Salipiger sp. CCB-MM3: one gene and its partners. The protein of the gene in region 1 binds, or shares a complex with, the protein of each later gene. Links are inferred from orthologs where the notes say so. Each region holds a gene or a part of one and is shown in the gene's direction. Other genes may lie near its edges. The genes, in order: dnaN, AYJ57_RS11655 and AYJ57_RS08445.

What was found.
Region 2: the proteins of dnaN (region 1) and AYJ57_RS11655 are in contact, whole or in part, in a cryo-EM structure (PDB 8GIZ), measured with the Escherichia coli proteins. The link is inferred for Salipiger sp. CCB-MM3 from one-to-one orthologs.
Region 3: the proteins of dnaN (region 1) and AYJ57_RS08445 are in contact, whole or in part, in a solved structure (PDB 1OK7), measured with the Escherichia coli proteins. The link is inferred for Salipiger sp. CCB-MM3 from one-to-one orthologs.

Annotation. Positions count from the first base shown.
Region 1 is NZ_CP014595.1:1,620,726-1,629,616, forward strand. The notes cover bases 2,729-5,599. They hold dnaN (DNA polymerase III subunit beta), read left to right. Parts: upstream 2,729-3,540; coding sequence 3,541-4,659; downstream 4,660-5,599. Other genes in these bases: dnaA (chromosomal replication initiator protein DnaA), read left to right, coding at 2,729-3,361; recF (DNA replication/repair protein RecF), read left to right, coding at 4,795-5,599. Outside these bases: AYJ57_RS07830 (enoyl-CoA hydratase), read left to right, coding at 1-602; AYJ57_RS07835 (hypothetical protein), read right to left, coding at 658-840; rpsT (30S ribosomal protein S20), read left to right, coding at 1,116-1,379; more of dnaA, read left to right, coding at 1,919-2,728; more of recF, read left to right, coding at 5,600-5,901; gyrB (DNA topoisomerase (ATP-hydrolyzing) subunit B), read left to right, coding at 5,981-8,398; AYJ57_RS07865 (GFA family protein), read right to left, coding at 8,504-8,891. UniProt on the Escherichia coli protein: Confers DNA tethering and processivity to DNA polymerases and other proteins. Acts as a clamp, forming a ring around DNA (a reaction catalyzed by the clamp-loading complex) which diffuses in an ATP-independent manner freely and bidirectionally along dsDNA.
Region 2 is NZ_CP014595.1:2,403,812-2,413,880, reverse strand. Bases 420-3,419 are described here. They hold AYJ57_RS11655 (DNA polymerase III subunit delta'), read left to right. Parts: upstream 420-1,358; coding sequence 1,359-2,480; downstream 2,481-3,419. Other genes in these bases: AYJ57_RS11650 (Mrp/NBP35 family ATP-binding protein), read right to left, coding at 2,606-3,419; tmk (dTMP kinase), read left to right, coding at 703-1,362; AYJ57_RS11665 (D-alanyl-D-alanine carboxypeptidase family protein), read left to right, coding at 420-706. Outside these bases: more of AYJ57_RS11665, read left to right, coding at 1-419; more of AYJ57_RS11650, read right to left, coding at 3,420-3,670; AYJ57_RS11645 (DUF1127 domain-containing protein), read left to right, coding at 3,919-4,122; AYJ57_RS11640 (hypothetical protein), read left to right, coding at 4,926-6,491; AYJ57_RS11635 (valine--tRNA ligase), read left to right, coding at 6,639-9,719; DNA repair protein RecN, read right to left, coding at 9,941-10,069. UniProt on the Escherichia coli protein: Part of the beta sliding clamp loading complex, which hydrolyzes ATP to load the beta clamp onto primed DNA to form the DNA replication pre-initiation complex.
Region 3 is NZ_CP014595.1:1,745,227-1,755,257, forward strand. Bases 6,418-9,379 are described here. They hold AYJ57_RS08445 (DNA polymerase IV), read left to right. Parts: upstream 6,418-7,249; coding sequence 7,250-8,509; downstream 8,510-9,379. Other genes in these bases: AYJ57_RS08435 (hypothetical protein), read left to right, coding at 6,418-6,683; AYJ57_RS08440 (NUDIX domain-containing protein), read right to left, coding at 6,709-7,146; AYJ57_RS08450 (DUF3775 domain-containing protein), read right to left, coding at 8,516-8,845; AYJ57_RS08455 (alpha/beta hydrolase family protein), read right to left, coding at 8,951-9,379. In the rest of the region: AYJ57_RS08405 (P-II family nitrogen regulator), read right to left, coding at 1-306; AYJ57_RS08410 (transglycosylase domain-containing protein), read left to right, coding at 582-2,780; pyrF (orotidine-5'-phosphate decarboxylase), read left to right, coding at 2,907-3,638; trpS (tryptophan--tRNA ligase), read left to right, coding at 3,844-4,890; AYJ57_RS08425 (hypothetical protein), read right to left, coding at 4,933-5,199; AYJ57_RS08430 (SPFH domain-containing protein), read right to left, coding at 5,196-6,092; more of AYJ57_RS08435, read left to right, coding at 6,375-6,417; more of AYJ57_RS08455, read right to left, coding at 9,380-9,967; AYJ57_RS08460 (DNA recombination protein RmuC), read right to left, coding at 9,998-10,031. UniProt on the Escherichia coli protein: Poorly processive, error-prone DNA polymerase involved in translesion repair and untargeted mutagenesis. Copies undamaged DNA at stalled replication forks, which arise in vivo from mismatched or misaligned primer ends.

The DNA of each region.
Region 1 (8,891 bases):
AGGCGTTCGCCGCCGGGGCCGACATCAAGGAAATGTCGGAAAAAACCTTCGTCGAGATGTATCTCGGCGATTTCTTCGAACCGGCCACCGAAGCGGTCTCGAAGGTTCGCAAGCCGGTGATCGCCGCGGTCAGCGGCTACGCGCTTGGCGGGGGATGCGAACTGGCGATGATGTGCGACTTCATCATCGCGTCGGAAACCGCGAAGTTCGGCCAGCCCGAGATCAACCTCGGCGTCATCGCCGGGATCGGCGGCACGCAGCGCCTGCCGCGCTACGTCGGCAAGGCCAAGGCGATGGACATGCATCTGACGGGCCGCTTCATGGATGCGGAAGAGGCCGAACGCTCGGGGCTGGTGAGCCGCGTCGTGCCGGTCAAGCAGCTGATGGAAGAGACGCAAAGCGCCGCAGCCAAGATCGCCGAGAAGTCGATGCTGGCCTCGATTGCCGCGAAACAGGCGGTCAACCGCGCCTTCGAGACGACATTGGACGAGGGGCTGCTGTTCGAGCGCCGCCTGTTCCACTCGCTCTTTGCCACCGAAGACCAGAAGGAAGGCATGTCGGCCTTCCTCGAAAAGCGGACCCCGCAGTTCCGCGACCGCTAAGCTTTGCGTGGCCCGTCCCTGCGGGGACGGGCTGCACCTTTGGCGTCAGAGGGGATCAGGCCTGAAGCGGGCCGCGTCCCTGCCGGATCGCCGCCTGAATGGCGCGCCAGGTCTCGGCCTCCGCCGTATCCCCTTTCTCTTCGTTTTCGCGCACCTTCGCGGCAGCCTCGGCTTCGGCCCTGCCGCCGTGGGCCCGGTACAGCGCCTGCGCCGCCTGAGTGATCTGAATGGTGTTCATGGCTGACTCCTCCTTTCAGTCAGAACCCTCCGCGGTTCCCCGCGGGAGCCCGATCCTAGCCGATTCCATGCCCATTCCCCAAGTTTTCCGGCAATGCCCTTTGCAACCGGCGGAAAATGGGGTATGCGCCGCGGCTACATGCGCGTGATGCCCGCTAAGGCAAGAATCGGTCCGGCACGACAGATCCGGGTCTGGTGGATATTGCGCGTCCGAAATTCAGACCAGGCCGTCGGCCACAACCAGGCCCATCGGCCACAGAAAAGGACCGTTTCATCATGGCAAACACGCCCCAGTCCAAAAAGCGCGCACGTCAGAACGAAAAGCGTTACGCCGTCAACAAGGCACGCCGTTCGCGCATCCGCACCTACCTGCGCAAAGTCGAAGAAGCGATCGCTTCGGGCGACAAGGACGCAGCCTTCGCCGCACTGACCGCCGCACAGCCCGAGCTGATGCGCGGCGTCACCAAAGGCGTCTTCCACAAGAACACCGCTGCACGCAAAATGTCGCGTCTTTCGTCGCGCGTGAAAGCGCTCGGCTAAGGGCATTTCTGCCCGACTGAAATGACACACCTCAAAAGTGTGTGACCGAAAAGGCATCGCCATTGGTGGTGCCTTTTTTCGTGACTCACACAAGATTTTGGAGCCCTAGATTCTTTTTTCGGAATCCAGTGAGTCAAGTTTGAAGTTCGGTTGCCGCTCTTCGCGGAAGAGGGGTAATTTCATCAGGCGAGTCACATCGCTGGGGGGACAGGCAATCGGGGACACTACCACGGGAATCGTGGAACGTTTCCGTCGCTTCGGCAGTCTGCTGCACAGACGCCGAAACCGGGGTGAATTCATCCTGCCAGTCCAATTGTAATATGGGTGATTGAGGCACCGTCATGGGGTCGCTTCGGGGTACTGGGAATCCCGGGGAGTCTTCCTGCGTTCCTAAATCACTGGGACAGAGATATCTCATCCCGGTCCATGCCACCTTTGGCATGGGGCCAGTTCTTGCATCCCTGCGGTTGGCTCGGTCGGGCATATGTGTGTGTCGCCCGAGGGACAGAAGAACCGGTGAAGAGACGGAGCGGGGATACATGACGCAGGAACAATGGGGCGCGCTGCAAGACAGGCTGAGCAGCACGATCGGGGAAAACAACTATCGAACCTGGATCAAACCCCTTGAGTACAAGGGACTGGAGGCCGATGGGGTGGCGGTCTTCCTGGCGCCGACCAATTTTATCGGCACCTATGTTTCGCAAAATTTCGGAGACCTGCTGCTGTCGCAAATCTCGACATTGGATTCGCAGGTCCGCCGCCTGCAATTCCGGGTAAGCAATGCGCCGCGTCCGGCCATGGGCCGACCGAGCCCGCGCCCGGCAGCGGCGAACAAGCCCGAACCGGCGCTGCAAAGCGTGCAGGCCGAAGCTCAGGCGAGCGGCTATGCAGGGACGCAGGCGGGCACCGCAGGTGCCGCGGCGCAGGGCGGCAGTGATCTGCTGCCGAGCGCGCCGCTGGATGCGCGGTTCACCTTCGACAATTTCATCGTCGGCAAACCGAACGAACTGGCCCATGCCGCGGCGCGCCGCGTCGCCGAGGCCGAGACCGTGACCTTCAACCCGCTGTTCCTCTATGGCGGCGTGGGTCTTGGTAAAACGCACCTGATGCACGCGATCACCTGGGAGTTGCGCAACCGCCGCCCGGATCTGAACGTGCTCTATCTGTCGGCAGAGCAGTTCATGTACCGTTTTGTACAGGCCCTGCGCGAGCGCCGCATGATGGACTTCAAAGAGCTGTTCCGCTCGGTCGACGTGCTGATGGTCGACGACGTGCAGTTCATCGCCGGCAAGGATTCGACGCAGGAAGAGTTCTTCCACACGTTCAACGCGCTGGTGGACCAGAACAAGCAGATCGTCATCTCTGCAGACCGCGCGCCGGATGAGATCAAGGATCTCGAGAACCGCATCCGCTCGCGCCTGCAGTCCGGCCTCGTGGTCGACCTGCACCCGACGGATTACGAACTGCGCCTCGGCATCCTGCAGTCGAAGGTCGACACCTACCGCAAGCAATATCCCTCGCTGCAGCTTGACGATGGTATCCTCGAGTTCCTCGCGCATCGCATCTCGACCAACGTGCGCGTGCTCGAAGGCGCGCTGACCCGGCTCTTCGCCTTCGCCTCTCTGGTTGGCCAGCCGATCACCATGGAGCTGACGCAGGATTGCCTTGCCGATGTGCTGCGCGCCTCGGACCGCAAGATCTCGATCGAAGAGATCCAGCGCAAGGTGGCGGATCACTACAACATCCGCCTCAGCGATCTGATCGGCCCCAAGCGCGTGCGCAACTTCGCCCGCCCGCGTCAGGTGGCGATGTATCTGTGCAAGCAACTGACCGCGCGCTCGCTGCCCGAGATCGGCCGCCGCTTCGGCGGGCGCGACCACACCACGGTCATGCACGGTGTGAAGCGGATCGAGGAGCTGCGCATGCAGGACAGCCAGATCGCCGATGACATCGAGCTCTTGCGCCGCGCGCTAGAGGCCTGACACCTCAGCCTGAGGCGCCAGGCCTGAGACCGCACGACCACAAATGGGAACGGGGCTGCCTTCGGGCGGCCCCGCGGCCTTGACGCTGCAGGCAATCTATCTGATCAATCACCAAAACAGGTTGGAGTAGCTCTGGTTTTGCGCCAAGCTGCCCCTCCGGCCAACCGAGGAACAGGGCGATGAAAGTCAGCATAGAACGGGCGACGCTGCTCAAGGCAGTCAGCCAGGCACAATCGGTGGTCGAACGCCGGAACACCATTCCGATCCTTGCGAACGTGCTGATCGAGGCCGAAGGGAACACGGCCAGCTTCCGCGCGACCGATCTCGATATCGAAGTGCTCGACCGCGCCCCCGCGGTTGTCGAGCAGGCGGGCGCCACCACCGTCTCGGCAGTGACCCTGCACGAAATCGTGCGCAAGCTGCCCGACGGCGCGCTGGTGCAACTGGCCGCCGACAATGCCGCAGGCCGGCTGACGGTGACCGCGGGCCGTTCGAACTTCAGCCTCGCGACGCTGCCGAAAGAAGACTTCCCGGTCATGGCGTCGTCGGAATATTCGTCGAACTTCAGCGCCAAGGCCGAAGTGCTGCGCCGGCTGTTCGACAAGTCGAAGTTTGCCATCTCGACCGAAGAGACGCGCTATTACCTCAATGGCGTCTATATGCATGTCACCGACAGCGAAGACGGCCGCGTGCTGCGCTGTGTGGCCACCGACGGTCACCGCCTTGCGCGTATCGACGCGCCGCTGCCGTCGGGCGCCGAAGAGATGCCCGGCGTGATCGTGCCGCGCAAGACCGTGGGCGAGCTGCGCAAGCTGCTCGACGAAGACGATATGGACATCGCGGTCTCGGTCTCGGAAACCAAGGTGCGCTTCGCCACGCCCGACATCACGCTGACCTCCAAGGTCATCGACGGCACCTTCCCGGATTATTCGCGCGTCATCCCGATGAACAACACCCGCCGCCTCGAGGTCGACGCGGGCGAGTTCGCCAAGGCAGTGGACCGTGTGGCAACCGTCTCGTCGGAACGCTCGCGCGCGGTGAAGCTGCAGCTGGATGAAGACCGCCTCGTGCTTTCGGTCAACGCCCCCGACAGCGGTGCCGCCGAAGAAGAGCTGGCCGTGGCCTATGGCGACGAGCCGCTGGAGATCGGCTTCAACGCGAAATACCTGCTGGAGATCGCCAGCCAGGTCGACCGTGAGAACGCCGTTTTCATGTTCAATTCCTCCGGCGATCCGACCTTGATGCGCGAAGGCACCGACACGTCGGCGGTCTATGTCGTCATGCCGATGCGGGTCTGACCCGCGCCGCGCGCCGCCTTCGGTCGCGCCATGCGTATTTGAAGAACAATGAAGGGCAGGGGCGCGGCTTCTGCCCTTCATTGTTCCAAAAATACGCTCGGCAGCGCCTGCCTTCCTGCGAAAGCTGTCGATCCAATGTCCCTCCATCTCACCCGCCTCACACTCTCGCATTTCCGCTCGCACCACCATGCGTCGGTCGAGGTCGACGCGCGGCCCGTGGCGCTCCATGGCCCCAATGGCGCGGGCAAGACCAATCTGATCGAGGCGGTCTCGCTGTTCTCGCCGGGGCGCGGGATGCGCCGGGCCTCGGCGCAGGAGATGGTGCGCCGCCCCGAGGCGCTGGGGTGGAAGATCGAGGGGTTGCTGCAGACCGGCGGCGGCCTGCATGAGATCACCTTCCGCTCGGAGGCCGGCGCGGCGCGGCAGGTGCATATCGACGGCAAAGCCGCGCCGCAGGTGCAATTGGGGCGGATGGCGCGGGTGCTGTGGTTGATCCCGTCGATGGACCGGCTGTGGATCGAGGGCCCCGAGGGGCGGCGGCGGTTTCTCGACCGGATGACGCTGAGCTTCTTCCCTGACCATGCCGAGCAGAGCCTCGCCTATGAGAAGGCCATGCGCGAGCGCAACCGGTTGCTGCGCGATCAGGTGCGGGACGGTTTCTGGTACGGCGCGCTCGAGGGGCAGATGGCCGAGGCGGGGGCTGCGCTGCAGGCCAATCGCCGCGCGGCGCTGGCGCGGTTGGCGGGGGCGCAGGCCGAAGCCGAGACGCAATTCCCGGCCGCCGAGCTTGAACTCATCGATGGTGAGCAGCCCTGCCCGGACAGCGCCAGCGATCTGCGGGCCGCACTGGAGGCGAGCCGTCCGCGGGACCTGATGGCAGGGCGCACGCTGGTGGGGCCGCATCGCGGCGATCTGCGCGGGGTCTTTGCCGCCAAGGGGGTTCCCGCCGAGGATTGCTCGACCGGCGAGCAGAAGGCGCTGCTGATCTCGCTCATCCTCAGCAACGCGCGCGCGCTGGCCGCCGAAACCGGTGCGGCGCCCATCCTGCTGCTCGACGAGGTGGCGGCGCATCTCGACGCGGGCCGCCGCGCGGCGCTTTACGACGAGATTTGCGCGCTCGGGAGTCAGGCGTGGATGACGGGCACGGGGCCGGAGCTTTTCGCGGAACTCGGAGAGCGGGCGCAGCATCTCGAGGTGACCGAGCGGGAAGGGCAATCGGTGGTTGAAAACCGCAGGGTTTAACACCAAATCTTGTGTCATCGGCGTGACAATCGCGGCAGAACACCGTATAAAATCAACAAAAATCACGAAGGATCGCGGCATGGCCGAACCGGCAAGCGCACCGCAGGAATACGGCGCGGATTCCATCAAAGTTCTCAAGGGTTTGGAGGCTGTCCGTAAGCGTCCCGGCATGTACATCGGGGACACGGATGACGGCTCGGGCCTGCACCACATGGTTTACGAGGTCGTGGACAACGGCATCGACGAGGCTCTGGCGGGCCACGCGGACTTTGTCCGGGTGAAGATTCACGCCGACAACTCGGTTTCGGTGCGAGACAACGGCCGCGGTATTCCGGTCGATCTGCACCAGGAAGAGGGTGTCTCGGCGGCTGAGGTGATCATGACCCAGCTGCACGCCGGCGGTAAGTTCGACCAGAACTCCTACAAGGTGTCAGGCGGTCTGCACGGCGTGGGTGTTTCCGTGGTGAACGCGCTTTCGGTCTGGCTCGAGCTGCGCATCTGGCGCAACGGCAAAGAGCATTACGCGAAGTTCAGCCATGGCGAGACCGTGGAGCATCTGCGCGTGGTGGGCGACGCCGAGGGCGAGCAGGGCACCGAGGTGCGTTTCCTTGCCTCGACCGACACGTTCAGCAACCTCGAGTACAGCTTTGAGACGCTGGAGAAGCGCCTGCGCGAGCTGGCGTTCCTGAACTCGGGCGTGCGCATCATTCTCGAGGACGAGCGTCCCGCCGAGCCGCTCAAGACCGAGCTGCACTACGAAGGCGGCGTGAAAGAGTTCGTGAAGTATCTCGACCGCTCCAAGCAGCCGGTGATGCCCGAGCCGATCTATATGACCGGCGAAAAGGACGGCATCGGCGTCGAGATCGCCATGTGGTGGAACGACAGCTACCACGAAAACGTGCTGCCCTTCACCAACAACATCCCGCAGCGCGACGGCGGCACCCATGTGGCGGGCTTCCGCGGCGCGCTGACCCGCACCATCAACAACTACGCGCAGTCCTCGGGCATCGCCAAGAAAGAGAAGGTCTCTTTCACCGGCGATGATGCCCGCGAGGGTCTGACCTGCGTGCTGTCGGTGAAAGTGCCCGACCCGAAGTTCAGCTCGCAGACCAAGGACAAGCTGGTCTCCTCCGAGGTGCGCCCGGCGGTCGAGGGGATGATGAACGAACGTCTGGCCGAGTGGTTCGAAGAGAACCCCAATGAGGCCAAACAGATCGTCGGCAAGATCGTCGAGGCGGCGCTGGCCCGTGAGGCCGCGCGCAAGGCCCGCGAACTGACCCGTCGCAAGACCGCGATGGACGTGAACTATCTTGCTGGCAAGCTCAAGGACTGCTCCGAGAAGGACCCGTCGAAGACCGAGCTTTTCATCGTCGAGGGTGACTCGGCGGGCGGCTCGGCGCAGACCGGGCGCGACCGGGGCACGCAGGCGATCCTGCCGCTGAAGGGTAAAATCCTCAACGTCGAGCGCGCGCGTTTCGACCGGATGCTCGGCAGCCAAGAGATCGGCAACCTCGTGATGGCGCTCGGCACCGGCATTGGCCGCGACGAGTTCAACATCGAGAAGCTGCGCTATCACAAGATCATCCTGATGACCGACGCCGACGTCGACGGCGCGCACATCCGGACGCTGCTGCTGACCTTCTTCTACCGGCAGATGCCGGAGCTGATCGAAGGCGGCTATCTCTATATCGCGCAGCCGCCGCTCTATAAGGTGACCCGCGGCAAGTCCGAGGTCTATGTGAAGGACCAGAACGCGCTTGATGAATACCTGATCAATCAGGGTGTCGATGGCGCGCATCTGACGACCGGCAACGGCGAGGTGATCGCCGGGCAAGACCTCGTTCGCGTCATCGAAGAGGCGCGGCAGCTCAAGCGCGTGCTCGATGCCTTCCCGACGCATTACCCGCGCCACATCCTCGAGCAGGCGGCGATCGCCGGGGCCTTCGTGCCCGGCGCGGTCGAGAGCGACCTGCAGGGCGTGGCCGACAAGGTGGCGCAGCGGCTCGATCTTATTGCGCTAGAGTATGAGAAGGGCTGGCAGGGCCGGATCACGCAGGACCGTGGGATTCGGCTCGCGCGTATTCTGCGCGGCGTTGAAGAGGTCCGCACGCTCGACGGCCCGATGCTGCGCTCGGGCGAGTCGCGCCGCACCGGCAGCTTCACCGATGCGCTGCAGGCGGTCTATCAGACCCCGGCAACGCTGGAGCGCAAGGACCGCCGTCAGGCGATCTTTGGCCCGCTCGGCCTGCTCGAGGCAGTTCTTGAAGAGGGTGAGAAGGGCCTGTCGCTGCAGCGCTACAAGGGTCTGGGCGAGATGAACCCCGGTCAGCTGTGGGAGACGACGCTCGACCCCGACGCCCGCACCCTGCTGCAGGTGAAGGTGGACGACATGGCCGAGGCCGACGATCTCTTCACCAAGCTGATGGGCGACGTGGTGGAGCCGCGCCGCGACTTCATCCAGCAGAACGCGCTGAGCGTGGAGAACCTCGACTTCTGATCCGGCGGGTCCTGGCGGCCGGCATGAGACAGAGGCGTGAGTAAAAAGAAAACGGCGCGTGGGGGTCTCCACGCGCCGCTTTTCATATTCGGCTCAGAACAGGGCTCAGCCGTGCGCCTTGGCGTAGCCTTCCAGAAGCATCGGGAAATCCGCCTCGGGAGGGAATCCCTTGTAGTGATGCGCGGCCGCTGTGGTCGCCCAGTCGAGGCGGTCCACGGTCATCGTCTCGATATAAGGCGTGCACCAGTCCGGCACGTCGAACATCGACGGGCGTACATTCACGAAATTCTCGACCCCGACGATCCGGGTGAACACCCAGCCCTGACAGTCGCTGCACATATAGTGATCGAGGTCAGGCCCTTTGATCCCGCCCTTCACTGGCGTGCCGGAGACCACGCGAAATCCGTCACCGGGCACCATCATCGTCAGGGAAAAGGCGCTGGCGCTCATCTTCTGGCAGCCGCGGCAATGGCAGGCGGCGGTCATCATGGGC
Region 2 (10,069 bases), 790 kb from region 1 along the record:
CGCCTCGGGCTGGCCCGCCGACGGTCACGTCATGTCGATGCGCGATCTGGTGCTGCTGGCGCGGCACATCATCGAGGACTTCCCCGAATTCTACCCGATCTTCGCAGAGCGGCGTTTCGAGTTCGATGGCCGCGCGCCGCAGAACGTGCACAACCGCAACCCGCTGCTGCGCCTCGACATCGGCGCCGATGGTCTCAAGACCGGCCACACGCAAGAAGCGGGCTATGGCCTCGTCGGCTCGGCCAAACAGGGCGACCGCCGGGTGATCTTTGCCATTGCCGGGCTCGACAGCGAGCGCGCCCGCGCCGAAGAGAGCGAGTCGATCGTCAACTGGGCCTTTCGCCAGTTCGCCGAGCGAAAACTGATCGAGAAGGGCAAGGAAGTGGCCCGCGCCGACGTCTTCCTTGGCGCGCAGGAAAGCGTCGGGCTGGTGGCGCGTGACGACATCGAAATGCTGATCCCCGTGACCCCGGGCACCGAGCTTGGCGCCGAGGTGGTCTATACTGGTCCGCTGCAGGCGCCGATCACCGCGGGCCAGCAGCTGGCCGAGCTGATCATCACGCCCGAAGGTCTGCCCGAGCACCGGGTGCCGCTGTTTGCTGCCGAAGACGTGCCCTCGGGCGGCTTCGTCAAACGCATGATGGTGGTCAGCACCAATCTGATCGGGCGTCTGCAGGCCCCCGCCACCACCGCGGAGGCGATGTGACCGGCAGCAATGGTGCCGAGACCGCAAGGTCCGGCCTCTTCATCAGCTTCGAGGGCATCGACGGCTCGGGCAAATCCACGCAGGCGCGGCTTTTACATGCCGCGCTTCTTGGTGCTGGCCGCGAGGCGGTTCTCACCCGCGAGCCCGGCGGCTCGCCCGGTGCCGAAGAGATCCGCGCGCTGGTGCTGCAGGGCGACCCCGACCGCTGGTCCGCAGAGACCGAGCTGCTGCTTTTCACCGCCGCGCGCCGCGACCATCTGGAGCGTCTGATCCGCCCCGCGCTAGCGGCGGGCAAGCTGGTGATCTGCGACCGTTTCGCCGACAGCAGCCGGATGTATCAGGGCCTGTCGCGCGGCGATCTGCGCAGCAAGGTGGACGCGCTGCACGAGTTGATGATCGGCACCGAGCCCGATCTTACCTTCCTGATCGACATGGATCCCGCCGCCGGGCTCGCCCGCGCCAAGGCTCGCGCCACCGAAGAGGAACGCTTCGAGGATTTCGGCGTCGAACTGCAGGAGCGTATGCGCGCAGGCTATCTGGCATTGGCCAAAGAGTTTCCCGAGCGCTTCATCGTCATCGACGGCAACCGGGCGCAGGAGAATGTTGCCGCCGACATCCGCGCGCGCCTCGAGCCCTATCTCTCCACTTCCGCATGAGCGCCGAGGAGGATATCCCCGAGGCGGATCGCGTCGAGGGCGCGCCGCACCCGCGCGAGACCTTCCGCCTGTTCGGACAGGATCGCGCGCAGGCGGATTTTCTGACCGCATTCACCTCGGGCCGGCTGCACCATGGCTGGCTGATCACCGGGCCGCGCGGGCTTGGCAAGGCGACGCTGGCATGGACCATCGCGCGCTTTCTGCTGGCGACGCCCGAGCAGGAGGAGGACGGGCTCTTCGGCGCGCCGCCACCGCCGCGTGATCTGCTGATCGACCCAGAGCACCCGGTGGCGCACCGCGTCCACGCGCTGTCGGAGCCGCGCCTGCACCTGCTGCGCCGCAGCTGGGACAGCAAGACCAAGAAGCTGCGCAGCATCATCACCGTCGAAGAGGTGCGCGCGCTGAAGCGCTTCTTCTCGCTCTCCTCTGCCGATGGCGGGCGCCGGGTGGTGATCATCGACAGCGCCGACGAGATGAACCCCAACGCCGCCAACGCGATCCTCAAGCTGCTGGAAGAGCCGCCGGCCAATACGGTGCTGCTGATGATCAGCCACCAGCCCTCGCGCCTGCTGCCGACGATCCGCTCGCGCTGCCGCGAGCTGCGGCTCGCGCCGCTGGGCCCCGAGGATATGGCCCGCGCGCTCGAACAGGCCGGGGCGCAGGTGGCACCGCAGGAAGCCGAGGCGCTGGCGGAACTGTCAGCGGGCTCGGTGGGCGAGGCGCTGCGGCTGCTGAACCTCGACGGGCTGAAGCTCTATTCCGATCTGGTGTCGCTGGCGGGCACCCTGCCCCGGCTCGACCGCCCGCGCGCCATCGCGCTTGGTGAAAGCACCGCGGGCAAGGGCCGCGAGGCGCGGCTCGATCTGATGCTGACGCTGACCGACCGGCTGATGGCGCGGCTCGCCCGTGTGGGTGTCACCGGGATGCCGCCGCGCGCCGAGGCGGCGCCGAATGAGGCCGAGGTGCTGCGGCGCCTCGCCCCGCATCCGGGCGCCGGGCGAGCCTGGGCGCAGCTGGCGCAGGACGCCGGAGAACGCGCCCGCCACGCCCGCGCGGTGAACGTCGATCCCGCGGCGCTGGTGCTTGACCTGCTGCTGCAGATGCGCAAGGCAGGCTGAGAGGCCGGTAAGGAGGGGGCGCTGCCCCCGCCGCGGCTGCGCCGCGACTCCCCCGGCGTATTTTCAAAGAGAAGAAGGCGCGGTTTGGGGCCGCCCCGCGCTTGGGACCGCAGCGGGACCGGGGCTCAGACTTGGCCCGCGTCGATCAGATCCTGCGCCAGTTTGGCATAGGCCCGCGCCATCACGCCCTCGCCCAGTGCCACCGGCGCGCCGCTATCGCCCGCTAGGCGGGTGTCGAGGTCGATGGGCAGCTGCGCCAGCACCGGCAGATTGAGCCGCGCCGCTTCCGCGGCGACGCCGCCCTGGCCGAAGATATGGCTCTCGCGCCCGCAGTCAGGGCAGACGAAAACCGACATATTCTCGATCATCCCCAGCACCGGCACATTGAGCGTGGCGAACGCTTCGAGCGCCTTCTTCGCGTCGATCAGCGCCACATCCTGCGGGGTGGAGACGACGATGGCGCCATCCACTTCCGACTTCTGCCCCAGCGAGAGCTGCACATCCCCGGTGCCCGGCGGCAGGTCGATGAGCAGCACATCGAGCGTGCCCCACTCCACCTGCATCAGCATCTGCTGCAGCGCGCCCATCAGCATCGGGCCGCGCCAGACCACCGCCTTGTCTTCGGGCAGCATCACGCCGATCGACATGAGCGTGACGCCATGCGCCTCGAGCGGGATGATCGTCTTGCCATCGGGCGAGGCCGGGCGTTTGCTGACACCGAACATGCGCGGCTGCGACGGGCCGTGGATGTCGGCATCCAGCAGGCCGACCTTCTTGCCCGCGCGCGCCAGCGCCACGGCGAGGTTCGACGAGACGGTGGATTTGCCCACGCCGCCCTTGCCCGAGCCGATGGCGATCAGCTTTTTCACCCCCGGCGGCGCCATGCGCCCCTCCTGCGGTTTGGCGTGGCCACCCATTTTCAGCGAGGGCGCTTTCGGCGCCTGCGTCGGGGCTGAGAGCACCACCGCCGCCGAGACCGCCCCCGGCAATTGCGCCACCTGCGCCTCGACCACCGCGCGGAAGCCTTCCATCTGGCGGGCGATCTCGGCGCTTGGCGCTTCGATGACAAAGCGCACATGGCCGCCGTCGACGCTGAGCGCTCGAATCATGTCCCGCGATACGAGGTTGCCGCCACCGGGCAGATCGAAGCTTTTCAGCAACGCCATGGTAGCGTCGGACAATTGGGTCATAGTTACTTCCTTTCCCTCAGCGCATGGTGACCTTTCGTCATCTTGCGCTCCGCGCAAGGCGCGTCCATTTCTCGCCTAATTTCTATGCACTCCCCCGCGAAGATGCGCATTCCAAAGTGGTTTTCACCATGCATTTTGCGCATAGCGGCATTGAACCGGGGCGGGATTGTGCAGCCGCAGCAATTGGCACATCTATTGGGGCAAGAAACGACAGACGCAACCATTCAGCCAGACGGGCACAGACGCACATGGCATTCGCAACCGACACCACCCGCATCGAAGGCCGCACCGGCGGTCTCCTCGACACGCTCCGCACCGCCCTCGCTCGCCGCCGCCTGTACAAGCAGACCTTCAGCGAGCTGGCTTCGCTGAGCAACCGTGAACTGAGCGATCTCGGGCTGCACCGCTCGATGATCCGCCGGATCGCGTATCAGGCCGCCTACGAGGCGTAAGAATTCGAACACGTCCCGGCTCTCTCCTCCTCCCTGAGCCGGTTCGTTACGGCGGTGACCTCTCTCCTCCTCCCTGAGGTCACCGCCACAAAGATACGGGATACCGGACGAAAGCCCGGCCCCAGACATCGACAGCCCCTCTCCTCCTCCCTGGGGCATCGATACAGCGGCGATCTCTCTCCTCCTCCCTGAGATCGCCGCACCAGTTTCCGGGCCCCAGCGCCCAACCTATTCGGAGCCCCTCTCCTCCTCCCTGGGGCAACGATACCGCGGCGGTCTCTCTCCTCCTCCCTGAGACCGCCGCACCAGTTTCCGGGCCTCAGCGCCCACCCTATTCGGAGCCCCTCTCCTCCTCCCTGGGGCAACGATACAGCGGCGGTCTCTCTCCTCCTCCCTGAGACCGCCGCACCTCATAAAGGGCCGCATGCGGTCCAGAAGCTTCGGAGTCCCTCTCCTCCTTCCTGGGACTTTGATGCAGCGGCGATCTCTCTCCTCCTCCCTGAGATCGTCGCACCCCATAGGACCCTAGCGGGTCCGCTCAGATCGGAAGCCCTTCTTCTCCTCCTCCTCGGGCTTTCGTGACACGGAAACGGCGGTCTCTCTCCTCCTCCCTGAGACCGCCGTTTTTCTTTTTTCAGCTGTAAATTTTGCGCTGCATCCGGAACGGCTTGCACGCTCTCCCAGCGGATTTCGCAGCCGGTTTAACAAAGCTGTAACCCCCCGCTTCAATCTCGATCCCAAGACGGGACCAAAGACCCGAGGCCATCGAGCCAGGCAGATACCGCAGCACACGGGGGCGCAGCATGGACAGGCATATTGTGATCGCAGGACAGGGACGCTCGGGCAGCACCCTGTTCTACAACATGCTGCGCAATACGCTGCAGGGCTATGGGATGTTCGACCGCGAGGTGCCTGCCGCCAGCGTGATCCAGCTGCCCGGCAATCAATGCACCAAGCGCCCCTTCGACATCTTCGATCTTCCAAAGCTGTTTCAGGCCAATCAGGGCCGCAAGCGGATCGACCTGATCTGCATGCTGCGCGATCCGCGCGACATTCTGACAAGCCGCCACCGCTCGGTCCCGGATGATTACTTCGTCGCTGCGGACAACTGCTGGTTCGTTCCCGAAGGACGCGTGCCCGCCTTCACCGCGCCCGGCTTTCTGCCGGTGCATGAGGCCTCTATGCGCGTCAGCGGATCGGGCCTTTTCCCGCAGGGCATCTTCTTTTTGAAATACGAAGATCTCGTGCGCGATCCCGAGGCCGTGCAGCAGATGCTGGCCGAGGGTTTGGGGCTGACCTTCGAGGGGCGCTTCAGCGATTTTCACAAGGCCGAGATTCCCCAGCGCCTGCAGCGCGCGCTCAACGGCGTGCGCGAGGTCGATACCGAACGCCAGCGCAAATGGGCCAAGCCCGAGCATCGCGCCCGTATCATCGACCAGTTCACCCGCTTTCCGGTGCTGCACGATGTGCTGAAGCAGCTTGGGTATGAAGAGGATCAGGGCTGGTTCGAGGACCTGCAGCGCGAGGCGCAGCAAGAAGGGGTGGCCGTTAAGGCAGCCGTGCCCGCAGCCAAGCCCGCTGCCGCCGAAGCCGCCGCAGAGACAAAGCAAAGCGCGCTGCCGGTGACTGGCTCGATCCTCGATCATCCGGCGATCCCCGTGCTCTACGAGGACGCGACGATGAAGCTCAGTGGCATCGAAGGCAGCGGGCCGCAGTGCCTTGTGACCTTCGTGGGCGTTGGCCATGGGCTTGGCGGCATCGACCAGCAGAGCGAGGAGTTCCGCAAGCTGTCCTCCGGTGGTTGGGGTTCGCAGCTTTTCGTCTTCGACAAGACCCGCAGCTGGGGCAATGCGCTCGACCCCGAGCTTCTGGCCCGGCTCACCGCGCCGCATCGCGCAGGACGCAAGGTGTCGACGCTGGGGCTGAGCATGGGCGGCTTTTTGGCCGCGCAGATGTCGCGTCCGCTGGGGGCCGCGCGCTGTATCGCCCTGGCACCGCAATATTCGGTCCACCCCGAGATCGCGCCGTTCGACACCCGCTGGACTCGCTATTCCGAGCAGATCAGCACGTGGCGCCAACCGTCCTTGATGGGCAGCTTCGACAGCGCTTGCCGCTACGAGCTGATCTTCCCCGACCTGCCGGTCGAACTGGCCCATGCCGAGCGTTTCCCGAAAGCGCCGAACATCCGCCGCTTCACCGTGCCGTCGGACAACCACAACGTCGCCGCGACCCTCAAGGCCCGCGGACAGCTCTACCCGCTCCTCGAGGCGCTGCTGCGTGAGGACGGGGCCGGCGCGCTGCCTGACTTCTGCACCCCCGGTGCGGCGGCGTGGCATGTGGCCCCCGAGGTCGCCGCCGCCGCCGGCTGAGGGCGCGCCCGCACACCCTGCGCTTCCCCCGCGAAGGCACGTCCAAGGCCACTCGGGGCCACTCAAGGCCACGGGGCGCTTTCCCTTTCCCAAGGCTTTGGGTAGGAGGGTCGGGACAACAGCACAAGCAGGCATGGGAACGCAGCCATGGCGATGGAAAAGACCTTCAACGCGGCCGAGGCCGAGGCGCGCATCTACGACGCATGGGAAAGCAGCGGAGCCTTCAAGGCCGGGGCCAACGCCTCGCGCGACGAGAGCTTCAGCATCATGATCCCGCCGCCCAATGTGACCGGCTCGCTGCACATGGGCCACGCGTTCAACAACACGCTGCAGGACATCCTCGTGCGCTGGCACCGGATGCGCGGCTTCGACACGCTTTGGCAGCCGGGGCAGGACCACGCGGGCATCGCCACGCAGATGGTTGTCGAGCGCGAACTGGCCAAGGACAAGAACAACGCCACCCGCCGCGAGATGGGCCGCGAGGCCTTCCTCGAGAAGGTCTGGCAGTGGAAGCAGCAGTCCGGCGGCACGATCATCAATCAGCTCAAGCGCCTCGGCGCTTCCTGCGACTGGTCGCGCAACGCCTTCACCATGTCCGGCGCCGAGGGCGCCCCGGCGGGCGAGGACGGCAATTTCCATGACGCGGTGATCAAGGTCTTCGTCGACATGTACGAAAAGGGCCTGATCTACCGCGGCAAGCGGCTGGTGAACTGGGACCCGCATTTCGAGACCGCGATTTCCGACCTCGAGGTCGAGAACATCGAAGTGCCCGGCCACATGTGGCACTTCAAATACCCGCTGGCGGGCGGCGAGACCTACACCTACGTCGAGAAGGATGAGGACGGGAACGTGCTCTTCACCGAAGAGCGTGACTATATCTCCATCGCCACCACCCGCCCCGAGACCATGCTGGGCGACGGCGCGGTCGCGGTGCACCCTTCGGATGAGCGCTATGCGCCGATCGTCGGCAAGCTCTGCGAAATCCCCGTGGGGCCGAAAGAGCACCGCCGCCTGATCCCGATCATCACCGACGAATACCCCGATGCAAGTTTCGGCTCGGGCGCGGTGAAGATCACTGGCGCGCATGACTTCAACGACTACGGCGTGGCCAAGCGCGGTGGCATCCCCTGCTATCGCCTGATGGACACCCGCGCGACCATGCGCGAGGACGGCCACCCCTACGCCGAAGCCGCCGAGATCGCCCAGCAGGTCGCCCGCGGCGAGCTGACGCTCGACGAGCATGAGGTCGACAAGCTCAACCTCGTGCCCGATCACCTGCGCGGCCTCGACCGTTTCGCCGCCCGTGAGGCGGTGATCGCCGAGATCACCGAAGAAGGTCTTGCGGTGATGACCGAGGCCACCGACCCGCGGCTCGGCGCGGCGGCGGCCAAGGCACCGCCCGCCCCCGAGGAAGGCGGCGAGGCGCTGGACGAGCCCGAGCAATGGGTGCCGCTGGTCGAGGCCAAGCCGATCATGCAGCCCTTCGGCGACCGCTCGAAAGTGGTGATCGAGCCGATGCTCACCGACCAGTGGTTCGTCGACACCGCGCAGATCGTCGGCCCGGCGCTCGACGCCGTGCGCGAGGGCCGCGTGCGGATCATGCCCGAGAGCGGCGAGAAGACCTATTACCACTGGCTGGAAAACATCGAGCCCTGGTGCATCTCGCGCCAACTGTGGTGGGGCCACCAGATCCCGGTCTGGCACACGCCGGGCATGGGCGACGAATGGCGCTCGTTCTGCGCCGCCTCGGAAGATGAGGCGATCGAGCAGATGAAGGCGGTCTTCGGCGAGGACGCCGAGTTCCTGATCGTCGAGGATGCCGCCGCCGCCGAGGACCATCTCGCCGCGCTGCTGCAGCAGGGCACCGATTTCACCGGCGTCGACCAGCGCCGCCGCCCGCAGGCGATCCCGGTGTTCCGCGATCCCGACGTTCTGGATACGTGGTTCTCCTCGGGTCTGTGGCCGATCGGCACGCTCGGCTGGCCCGAGCAGACGCCGGAGCTGGGCAAGTACTTCCCAACCTCGGTGCTGGTCACCGGTCAGGACATCCTGTTCTTCTGGGTCGCCCGGATGATGATGATGCAGCTCGCCGTGGTCGACGAGATCCCCTTCCACGACGTCTACCTGCACGGCCTGGTGCGCGACGCCAAGGGCAAGAAGATGTCCAAGTCGCTGGGCAATGTCGTCGACCCGCTGGAGATCATCGACGAGTTCGGCGCCGACGCGCTGCGCTTCACCAATGCCGCGATGGCCTCGCTCGGCGGCGTGCTGAAGCTCGACAAGCAGCGCATCGCCGGCTACCGCAACTTCGGCACCAAGCTGTGGAACGCCGCCTCCTTTGCGCAGATGAACGGCGTGTTCGACCTGGCGCATTCCGACGCCATCCCCGACACCACGCTGCCGCTCAACCGCTGGATCAAGGGCGAGATCGCCAAGACCCGCGAAACGGTGGACGCGGCCCTGGCCGACTACCGGTTCAACGACGCGGCGCAGGCGCTCTATGGCTTTGTCTGGGGCACCTTCTGCGACTGGTATCTCGAGTTCACCAAGCCGGTGTTCCAGGGCGAGGACGAGGCCGCCAAGGCCGAGACCCGCGCCACCTACGCCTGGGCCTTCGACCAATGCCTGATCCTGCTGCACCCGATCATGCCCTTCATCACCGAAGAGCTCTGGGCGCAGCGCGACCGGCCGAAAATGCTGATCCACGCCGACTGGCCCGCGTATAGCGCCGCCGAGATGGTGGACGCGCAGGCCGACGCCGAGCTCAACTGGGTGATCCGGATGATCGAGGCGATCCGCTCGGCGCGCGCGCAGATGCATGTGCCCGCCGGCCTCTATGTGCCCTGCGTGGTCAAGGGCATGACGCCCGACGCCAAGGCCGCCTATGAGACCAACGAGGCCTTCGTGAAGCGCTACGCGCGCATCGAAGGGCTGACCGAAGTGGACGAGATGCCCAAGGGCACGGCGGCACTGGCGCTCAGCGGCGGCACTTTTGGTCTTCCTCTGGCGGGGATCATCGACGTGGCCGAAGAAAAGGCCCGCCTCGAGAAGGCGCTGCAGAAGCTCGGCAAGGAGCTTGGAGGCCTGCGCGGCCGTCTGAAGAACCCCAAGTTCGCCGAAAGCGCGCCGGAAGAGGTGGTGCAGGAAACCCGCGACAACCTCGCCGCCCGCGAAGAGGAAGAGGCCAAGCTGAAAGAAGCCATGGCGCGCCTCGCCGAGCTGGGCTGAGCTCAGGCGACACGACAATAAGAAGGCCCGTCCGGTATCCCCGGGCGGGCCTTTCCTTTGGCACGGCGCCCTGCCCCGGCGCATCGCGCGTGGCAGCGCTCCGCCGTGCGTATTTGGAAAGAGAAGAAGGACCTAGCTGCGCGCAAAGAGACGGGCAAAGGCGCCGGGCCCCTGCTTCTTCTCTTCAAAAATACGCAAAATCCGGCAGCGCCGCGCGCGCCTCAGCCGATCAGCAGCGCCCGCGCTGCCGCCCGCGCCTCTGGGGTGACCGTGTCGCCAGAAAGCATCCGGGCGATCTCATCCTCGCGCTCATCCGCCGCCAAAGCTGTGACCGACGACAGGGTGATGTC
Region 3 (10,031 bases), 130 kb from region 1 along the record:
CACGCGCACGGCTTGCTGAACGTCGAGCACGAAAATCTTGCCGTCACCGATCTTGCCGGTCTGGGCGGTGCTGGTGATCGTTTCGACAACCTGGTCGGCCATGGAGCCGGCGACCACGATCTCGAGTTTGATCTTCGGAACGAAGTTCACCGCATATTCAGCGCCGCGATAGATTTCGGTATGACCGGACTGCGAGCCGAAGCCTTTGATTTCCGTGACCATCATGCCGCGCACGCCGATTGCGGTGAGCGCCTCGCGCACCTCCTCGAGCTTGAACGGCTTGATCGTTGCAATGATCAGTTTCACCTTGGTCCCTTTCGGTTCTTGCGGAATGTCGGGACACTCCGCCTCTCCTCGTTTGTGCATGGGCAGAAAGCCGCTGCCCGCCCGCCATTGGAAGGGAAAGCCCCTTGCAATGGGTCGAACGTGCTCCCAAGGAGATCACAAAATGGGCAGAAGATCTGCATTTGATTAAAAAATGGCTCTTTTAAAAAGACAAATATGTGACCGTTTCCCGGTCAACATCGGGCTGCAAACCCGTTATCCTCCGCCAAAACAAACGACAGGCCGGGCAAAGCGAAATGAGTGATTCAGGGCGTGGCAAGGGCCGCTTGGTGGCCGACCGCCGCTATCCCAGGGCAAGCCAGAAATCCACGACAAAGCCGCAGGGCCGCAAGGCCTCTGGTGGCGGTGCAGGCGGTGGCGGCCCGTCCCGGCCCCGCAAAACCGCGCGCAAGCCCGCCCGCAAACCGGCGAAGAAGAGGAATTTTCTGGTGGCTTTCGTGCTTGGCACCTTCTCGTGGATCCTGCGCATCTTCTGGCGCATCACCTGGCGCGTGACGGCTGTCGTCGCGCTGATGCTGGCGCTTGGGGTGGGCTTTTTCTACACCCAACTGCCGCCGGTGACCGATCTGCTGGACGGGCGTGCGCGCGGCTCTGTGACGCTGATCGACCGCAATGGCGCGATCTTCGCGTGGCGCGGCGATCAGTTCGGCGGTGCGGTGACGGCAAGCAGTGTCTCCAAGCACCTCAAGAACGCGGTGATCGCGACTGAGGACAAACGTTTCTACCACCATTTCGGCGTCTCGCCGCGCGGCGTCGCCAGTGCCATCCGCATCAACCTTGCCGAGGGGCGCGGGCCGCTGTCGGGCCACGGCGGTTCGACCATCACGCAGCAGACCGCGAAACTGCTCTGCATCGGCGTCGAATATGATTCCGAGGTCTGGAAGTCCGAGGCGGATTATGTGGCCGACTGCCGCGAGTCCTCGCTGCTGCGCAAGGGCAAGGAAGCGCTCTACGCCATGGCGATGGAGCTGAAGTACACCAAGGACGAGATCCTCTCGATCTACCTCAACCGCGCCTATATGGGCGGCGGCGCCTATGGAGCCGAGGCCGCCGCAGAGCGCTACTTCGGGAAAAACGCCGCCACGCTGAACCCGCAGGAATCGGCGATGCTGGCCGGTCTGCTGACCGCGCCCTCCTCGCTGGCGCCGACCAACGATCTCGAGCGCTCGCAGGCGCGCGCGGCAACCGTGCTGCGGCTGATGGAAGATCAGGGCTATCTCTCCGATGCGGAGGAAAAAGCGGCGCAGGCCAGCCCCGCGACCCTGTCCGAAGAGGCGCAGCGCAAGACCGGCGGCTACTTCGCCGATTGGGTGATGTCGACCGGTCCCGAGTATTTCACCCGCGACACGATGGAAGATGTGGTGATCCGCACCACGCTCGATCCCAAGCTGCAGCAGGCCGCAGAAGACGCGATGAACTCGGTCTATGAAAGCAAGGTCAAGGAAGGCTCGAAGGCGCAGGCGGCGATTGTCGTCATGTCCTCGGACGGTGCGGTGCGGGCGATGGTCGGCGGGCGCAAGACCGGCGTGTCGGGCGTGTTCAACCGCGCCACGCAGGCCAAGCGGCAGACCGGCTCGGCGTTCAAGCCCTTCGTCTACGCCACCGCGCTGGAACTGGGCTATTCGCCTTATGACACGGTGGTCGACGAGCCCTTCTGCATGAATGTGCCGGGCTCGGGGCAATGGTGCCCGCAGAACTACTCGAAGACCTATAAGGGCCGCGTCACCCTGACGACCGCGCTGGCGCATTCGCTGAACATTCCGGCGGTGAAAATCTCCGAGGCGGTGGGCCGCGATCTGGTGCATAAGGTCGCCACCGACTTCGGCATCAAATCCGAGCTCAACGACGGCCCGGCGATGGCGCTCGGCACCTCCGAAGCCTCGCTGCTCGAGATGACCGGAGCCTATGCGGGCATCCTCAATGGCGGCTCGGCGGTGACGCCTTACGGCCTCGTCGATCTGCGCCTGAAGGGTGAGGACGAGGTGCTGATGGGCACCGGTGGCGGTATCCGCGAGCGGGTGATCCAGTCCGAGGCGGCAGGCCAGCTTGTGTGGATGATGGAGCATGTGGTCTCCGAAGGCACCGGCGGGCGGGCAAAGCTGCCCGACCGCGAGGTTGCGGGCAAGACCGGCACCTCCAACGATGCCCGCGACGCATGGTTCATCGGCTTCACCTCCGATTATGTGGTCGGCGTGTGGATGGGCAATGACGACAACTCGCCGCTGACCGGCGTCACTGGCGGCGGTCTGCCGGCGGAGATCTGGAGAGAGACGATGTTGCGGGTCACTGACGGCACCGAGGCCACGCCCCTGCCGGCCATCGCGCCTGCCGCACCGGAACCGGCGCAGCCGCAGGTGCAGCAGCGCCAGCCCGAGCGCCAGCGCCGCGACAACATCATCCAGCAGGTGATCCGCGATCTTCTGGGGGGCGGCTGACCCCGTCACGGGCGGCAACTTCCTTCGAAGGAAGTTGCAAAAGCCTTCGAAGGCTTTTGGCGCGGGCTTGACCTGAGCGCCCGGCGCGGACATGAGAGGCGAAATCCCGCAAAAGGAGCCGCCCTCATGTCCGCAGCCGTGTCCGATGACCGCCTGATCGTCGCCCTCGACGTGCCCAATGCCCTCGAGGGGTTGAAAATCGCCGAAGAGATCGGCGATGCCGTTTCCTTCTACAAGATCGGCCTCGGCATGCTCACCGGCGGCGGTCTGGCGCTGGCCAATGAGCTCAAGCAGGAGCACGGCAAACGCATCTTCCTCGACATGAAGTTCTTCGACATCGGCCAGACGGTGGAGAACGCGGTGCGCGGCATCGCGCAGTTCGACCTCGATTTCCTGACGGTCCACGGCGATCCGCATGTGGTGCGCGCTGCCAAGGAAGGCGCGGCGGGCTCGAATCTGAAGATCCTCGCGGTGACCATCCTGACCTCGCTGGACCGCGCCGATCTGGATGACGGGCTGATGCAGAAGGGTGATGTGGCCGATCTGGTGGTGGAACGTGCCGCGCGGGCCTTCGAGGCCGGAGCCGACGGCATCATCGCCTCGCCCATGGAAGCCGCCCGCATCCGCGCGCTTCCCGAGGCCGAGGGCCGCCTCATCGTCACCCCCGGTGTGCGCCCCGCAGGTGCCGCAGACGACGATCAGAAGCGCATCGCTACGCCCGCCAGCGCCATCGCCGCCGGGGTCGACCACATCGTCGTAGGCCGTCCGGTTTGGCGCGCGCCCTCGCCGCGCGATGCCGCGCTGGCGATCAACGTCGAACTGGCATCGCCGCAGGCGCAGCGCCCGAACAAGGGCTGAAAGGCTTGATCTGCGGCGCGCGCGGGGCTAGGCAGTCTGCATGACACGTCCGATGCCCCTTGCGAACCTTTGGTGGCCCGCCTGACATAGGCGGCCGGACTTCTCATGTTTTTCAAACAGGCCGCCGCATCGGGCGGCCTTTTTGATGTAACACACTCCATCAAGACACCCATGCGGCGACCTCCTGTTCCACACGGAGACCCACATGGACCAGACCACACTGACCCGCCCCGAGGCGGACACGCCCGCCAAGGCAAAACCCGTCATCCTCACCGGGGACCGCACCACCGGCCCGCTGCACATCGGGCATTATGCAGGCTCGCTGAAAAACCGGCTGGCGCTGCAGAACAGCCACCGGCAGTTCCTGCTGCTGGCCGACACGCAGGCGCTCACCGACAATGCCCATGACATCGGCAAGGTGCGGCGCAACGTGCTGGAGGTGGCCTGCGACTACCTTGCAGTGGGCATCGACCCGGCCAAGACCACGATCTGCCTGCAATCCCATCTGCCCGCGCTGGCCGAGCTGTCGATGCTCTATCTCAACTTCGTCACCGTCGCCCGGCTCGAGCGCAACCCGACGATCAAGGACGAGATCCGCGCCCGCGGCTTCGGGCGCGACATTCCCGCGGGCTTTCTGTGCTACCCCGCCGCGCAGGCCGCCGACATCACCGCCTTCAAGGCCACCGTCGTGCCGGTGGGCGAGGATCAGGCACCGCTGATCGAACAGTGCAACGAGGTGGTGCGGCGGGTGAACGGCGCGGCGGGCCGCATGGTGCTGCCCGAAGCGCAGGCGCTGATCCCCGAGGCCGGGCGGCTTCCGGGCATCGACGGGCGCGCCAAGATGAGCAAGTCGGGCGGCAATGCGATCCCCCTCTCGGCCTCGGAAGATGAGATCAGCCGGGCGGTGCGCGCGATGTTCACCGATCCCGATCACCTGCGCGTCGAAGACCCGGGCCGGGTCGAGGGCAATGTGGTGTTCACCTATCTCGACGCTTTCGACGAGGAGAAGGACGAGATCGCCGCGCTCAAGGAGCATTACAGGCGCGGCGGGCTCGGGGATGCGGTGCTGAAACGGCGGCTCGAGGACATTCTTCAGGCGCTGCTGGCACCGATCCGCGCGCGGCGTGCCGAGGCGGCCTCGGACCCGGCGCAGGTGCATCGGATCATCGCCGAGGGCACCCAGACCGCCCGCGAGGTCACCGAGGCGACCAAGCGCGAGGTGATGGATGCGCTGGGGCTGTTCCGGTTGTGATAGAGGGCTGTGCCGAAAGGGGGAGCGCCGCGGCGCTCTCCCTCAGTCCTCGTTGATGTCGCGCGTCCAGATTTTCGTCTGGCCCTTGCGCACGCCCATGAAGCGGCGCAGCAGCGCCCAGGCGATCAGCGCGACAACGGCGCAGATCAGCAGCAGCATCGGCCAGCCGGTGGAGAGGCCAAGCAGCAGCAGCACACCGACCACCGCCGCGCCTATGGCGAATCCGAGGAACACATAGGCCGGGCTCACCACTTCGAGCACCAGCAGCACCACCGCTGCCGCCAGCCAGACCCACCAGAGCTGGATCATGGCTTGCGTCCGGTGAGCAGGGTGAAGGCGTCGGCGAAAGCGTCGAGCGCATTGGAGGGCAGCACGATGGTCTGCTTGCCGTCGCCCTGTCCGAGCGCCACCAGCGCCTCGACCTGCTTGAGCGCCACCTGATATTGCGCCGCCTCGAGGCCGTTCTGTGCGATCGCCTCGGCCACCACCTGCGTCGCATAGGCCTCGGCATCGGCCGAGATACGGCGGGCCTTGGCGGTCTGCTCGGCGGCATAGAGATCGGCGTCGGCGGCCAGTTCGACCGCGCGCTTGCGGCCCTCGGCCTCGGTGACCTGCGCGCGGCGGGCGCGCTCGGCGTTGAGCTGCTGCAACATGGCGTCGCGGGTCTGCTGGTCGAGGTTCACATCGAGGATCTCGGCGCGGGTGACCTCGATGCCCCAGTCGTCCACGGCGTCCTCGACGTTGCCCTTGATGGTGGAAATCAGCGCGGCCCGGTTGGACTGCACCTCATCAAGCTCCATCTTGCCAATCTCGGCGCGGACGATACCCGCGACGGTCGTGGCGATCGCGGCATCCACGTCGCGGATGCGGTAGACGGTCTTTTCCGGCTCGAGGATGCGGTAGAACACCGAGGTCTCCACTTCGACCAGAACGTTGTCGGCGGTGATCGCATCCTGATTGGCGTTAGGCAGCTGGCGCTCGAGGATCGAGACCTTATGGGCGATGCGATCCAGAAACGGCACGATGAAGTTGATCCCCGGCCCAAGCACCGCGCGCAGCCGCCCGAAGCGTTCGACCACATGTTTCTCGGACTGCGGCACGATCCGCACGCCCAGCACGATGCACAGGATCACGAAGCCGGCGAGCAGCAGGATCACGAGGTTGCCCCCGAGCAGGTCGAGTATCACATCTTCCGCAGTCATCAATTTTCCCCATCCCCTAGAGGCGCGCTGGCGCTGGATCCCATCCCGTGGCAGGGGGCGCTGCCCCCTCGGCGCATGCGCGCCTCACCCCCGGCGTATTTTCAAAGAGAAGAAGGGGCTTGGGGAAATTATGCCCGCAGCTTGACGCGGCGGGAAGCGATTTTGGGCGAAGCATTTCGAGGTGTCGCGTTCGCGCCTCACGCGGCTGTGTAAAGCGCAAAATAGGCGCGATGGAACTGTCTGGCGAATTGTGACGTTTTACCCACAATCAGGAGACAAGCCATGACCGAGATGACCACGCAGATCGGCGAAATGCGCTACAACGCCGCCGAAGGACAGTTCGAAGCCCTCGTGACCTTTCACACCGACGCGGGTCGGCTGCGCGTTGCCAGCAGTTTCGCCGCCCCGGTGACCACCCAGCCCGATGCCGCCGAGCGCGTGCTGGTCTCGCGCGCCCTTGCGTCGCTCGACCAAGACGGCACGCTGCAGGCGCGCACCATGCCGCTGCCGTCGGAGCGCGTGCGGCGCACCCGTGCCGCCGTTGCCGAACGCCGGGGCTTGGGCTGGCTGTCGCTGTTCCGCGCGGCCTGAGCGCATTCGGCGCGCTGGCGCGGCCTTAGCCCGCCGCGCTTTGCAGGATCGACAGGTAGTCGCGCAGCACCGTGCGGAAATGCGGGATCGCATCCTCGCGGGCGGCGAATTCTTCGGCCGCCATCATTTCCCAGCCTTCGCCCTCGCCGCCCCAGACGACATTGTCGATACGTTCGGCGGGCAGATGGGCGGCGTAATACCACAGCCCGTCGCGGAAATGCTCCCATGTGAGCGAGTCTGGCGTCAGCGTCAGGCCCACCTCTTCGGTGGTCTCGCGCAGGGCGCATTCGGCGGGGGTCTCTCCGGGCTCGCGCGCGCCGCCGGGGAAATCGAGATAGCCGGGCCAGGGAATGCCCTCGGTGTGGTCGCGGCGCAGGATCAGCAGGTCGTCACCCAGAAATAGGATCAGCTTGGCGCCCCTGAAGTCGTCTCTGCTGGGGTCTTTCGCCGGTTCGGTGCTCATCAAAAAATCGCCTTTCGCAAATCCTGTACTGGTGACTGTGGCAGCCGCCCGGGAAGCTATTCTATAGTTCCCCCGTAGCATCTTCACATCGAAAGATCCCCCCATGCCCGCGCTCTGCCGCGATTGCCTCACCGAGTTTGACCACGGATCGCGCTGCCCGTCCTGCGGGCGCCCGCGGATCGTGCGGCATGAGGAGCTTTGGGACCTCTCCATCGCCCATATGGATTGCGATGCCTTCTATGCAACCGTCGAAAAACGCGAAAATCCCGAGCTTGCCGACAAGCCGGTGATCGTCGGCGGCGGCAAGCGCGGGGTGGTCTCCACCGCCTGCTACGTGGCGCGCATCCGCGGCGTGCGCTCTGCCATGCCGATGTTTCAGGCGCTGAAGCTCTGCCCCGACGCGGTGGTGGTGAAACCGCGTATGGAGCTTTACGTCGAGGTCTCGCGGCAGATCCGGGCGCTGATGGAAGAGCTGACCCCGGCGATCGAGCCGCTGTCGCTGGATGAGGCGTTTCTCGACCTTACCGGCACGGCGCGGCTGCATGGCCATCCGCCCGCGGTGATGATGGCGCGTCTGGTCAAACGCATGCGCGAGGAGCTGGGGGTCACCGGCTCGGTCGGCCTGTCGCACAATAAATTCCTCGCCAAGATTGCCTCGGACCTCGACAAGCCGCATGGGTTCTCGGTGATCGGCAAGGCCGAGACCGCCGAGTTCCTGCGGCCCAAATCGGTGCGGATGATCTGGGGTGTCGGCATGGCCTCGCAGGAGGCGCTGGAGCGCGCCGGGATCCGCACCTTCGAGGATTTGCTGCGCTGGGAGCAGCGCGATCTCATCCAGCGCTTCGGCTCGATGGGGCAGCGCCTGTGGCATCTGGCCCGCGGCGAGGACAGCCGCCGGGTGACGCGCAACGCGCCGGTCAAAAGCATCTCCAACGAGACCACGTTCTCCGAAGACACCGGTGATCCCGATTTGCTCGACGGGCACCTCTGGCGCATGTGCGAGAAGGTCGCGGACCGCGCCAAGGCCAAGGGGCTTGCGGGGCGGGTGGTGACGCTGAAGGTCAAACGCGCCGATTTCAAGCTGATCACCCGACGGCAGTCGCTGGCAGATGGCGATGCCACGCAAATGGCCGACCGTATCTACCGCACGGCGCGCGCCATGCTCGACACGCTGGAGCGGCAGGGACCGTGGCGGCTTTTGGGGGCAGGGATTTCCGAACTGGTGGACGCCGAACAGGCCGATCGCGGCGGCGATTTGCTGGACCCGGACGCGGGCAGGCGCGCGGCGGCGGAACGGGCGACGGATGCGATCCGCGCGCGGTTCGGCGACAGTGCCATCGTCAAGGGCCGCGCGCTGCGCTGAAGCAGCTCAGCGACCGCGGTTCAGCAACTCGTCCTCCTCGTCCTCGGGATCAAAGCCGAGGGCTTCGAGCCCGGCTTCGAGATGGTCGGCAAGATGCGGCGTGCCGATCAGATAGTCGGCGGTGGGCGTAGAGGCTTCGGTGAGCGCGGTGCGATAGGCCTCGGCCCATTCGTCGGCATCGAAGGCATCTCTGCCGATCCACATCACCGCGACCAGCGCGGCCTGCTCCTCTTCGCTCATGCGGTCGATGAAGCCGCGCAGCTCGCCCTCGGCACGCTCGATCTCGCGGGCCATCAGGATCACGGCGGCAATTGTGCGGACGCTGATTTCTTCCATGGCGCGTCTCCTTTCTTCGCGCACACCATGGAGAAAAGCCTACACCCCCACCTTGATCTGCGACAAGCGGCGGGTGGAGATCAGCGGCGTGTCAGCCGGTCAGTGTCAGCCGGTAAGGCCAAGCGCGCGGTGCAGGAAGTGCAGCGCGTCGGAGGCCACCGCGTCATGGACCGCCGCGCGGTCCTCGGCGGTGCTGCCGCAGAGCGCGGGATCGCCGCCTTCTTCTTCCAGCAGCTTGGCGCCATCGGGCGTGCAGCGGGCAAAGAGGTCGTAGAGCCGGGCATCCTCCAGCGGGCGCACCTCGATTCCGGCTTGCACCGCGAGGCGCGTCTCTCCGGCGGCAGGCTCGGCAAGCCCATAGACCTTCGTCGCCGCGCGGCGCGGCGCCAGCGTCTCGGGGCGGAACTCGGCGAGATACTCCGGCGCCAATGCGAGCACCGCGCGGACCCGAGGGTCGCGCCGCTCGAGCGAGAGGGCTTGCACATCGACACTGGCCGGATCGACGCCGCCCTCGGCAAACCAGTCGCAATCGGGCGCGGGATGCGAGGAGTCGCAGTTGCGCGCATAGGCCGCGGTATCAATCTGTCCGCCGCCCAGCATCAGCGCTGCCGTGCCGCCAAGCGCGACACCGGCCACCGCTACGCGGGTCTCGTCGATGCGCATCTGCCAGTCGGGATCGCTCAGCAGCAGATCAAGCGCCTGAGCCATTTCCGCCGGACGCCGCCAGATCTCGCCCACCGCGCTGGCCTGATCGCGCGGGCGCTGGCCGCTGACCTCGGCGACAATGAACCCGCCCGCCGCCAGTTTCGCGGCCAGCCACGCGCCGCTCTGCTCGGCGGAGCGCAGCCCGCCGTGCGACAGCAGGACCAGCGGCAGCTTGCCGGGCTGCGGCGAGGCTTCGCGCTGCGCGGGGGTGCCCTCGAACACGGCATTGCGGCCGACGAGTTCCGAGGCGCCCGCATCGCTTTGTGCGGGGTACCAGATGGTCATCGAAATGCCGCGGTCGAAGTTCGCCTCGGGCCGGACCATGGTACTGACACCGACGGCGGTCGCGCCCTCTTCGGCAAAGCCGGGAACGGCGAGCAGGGCCGCAAGGGCAAGGCCGGTCAGGCGGGCAATCATCGTCATGTCCTTGGCGAGTCGAACGGAAAGTCAGGTCTGCCGTGGCAATGGCACGATCTGACCC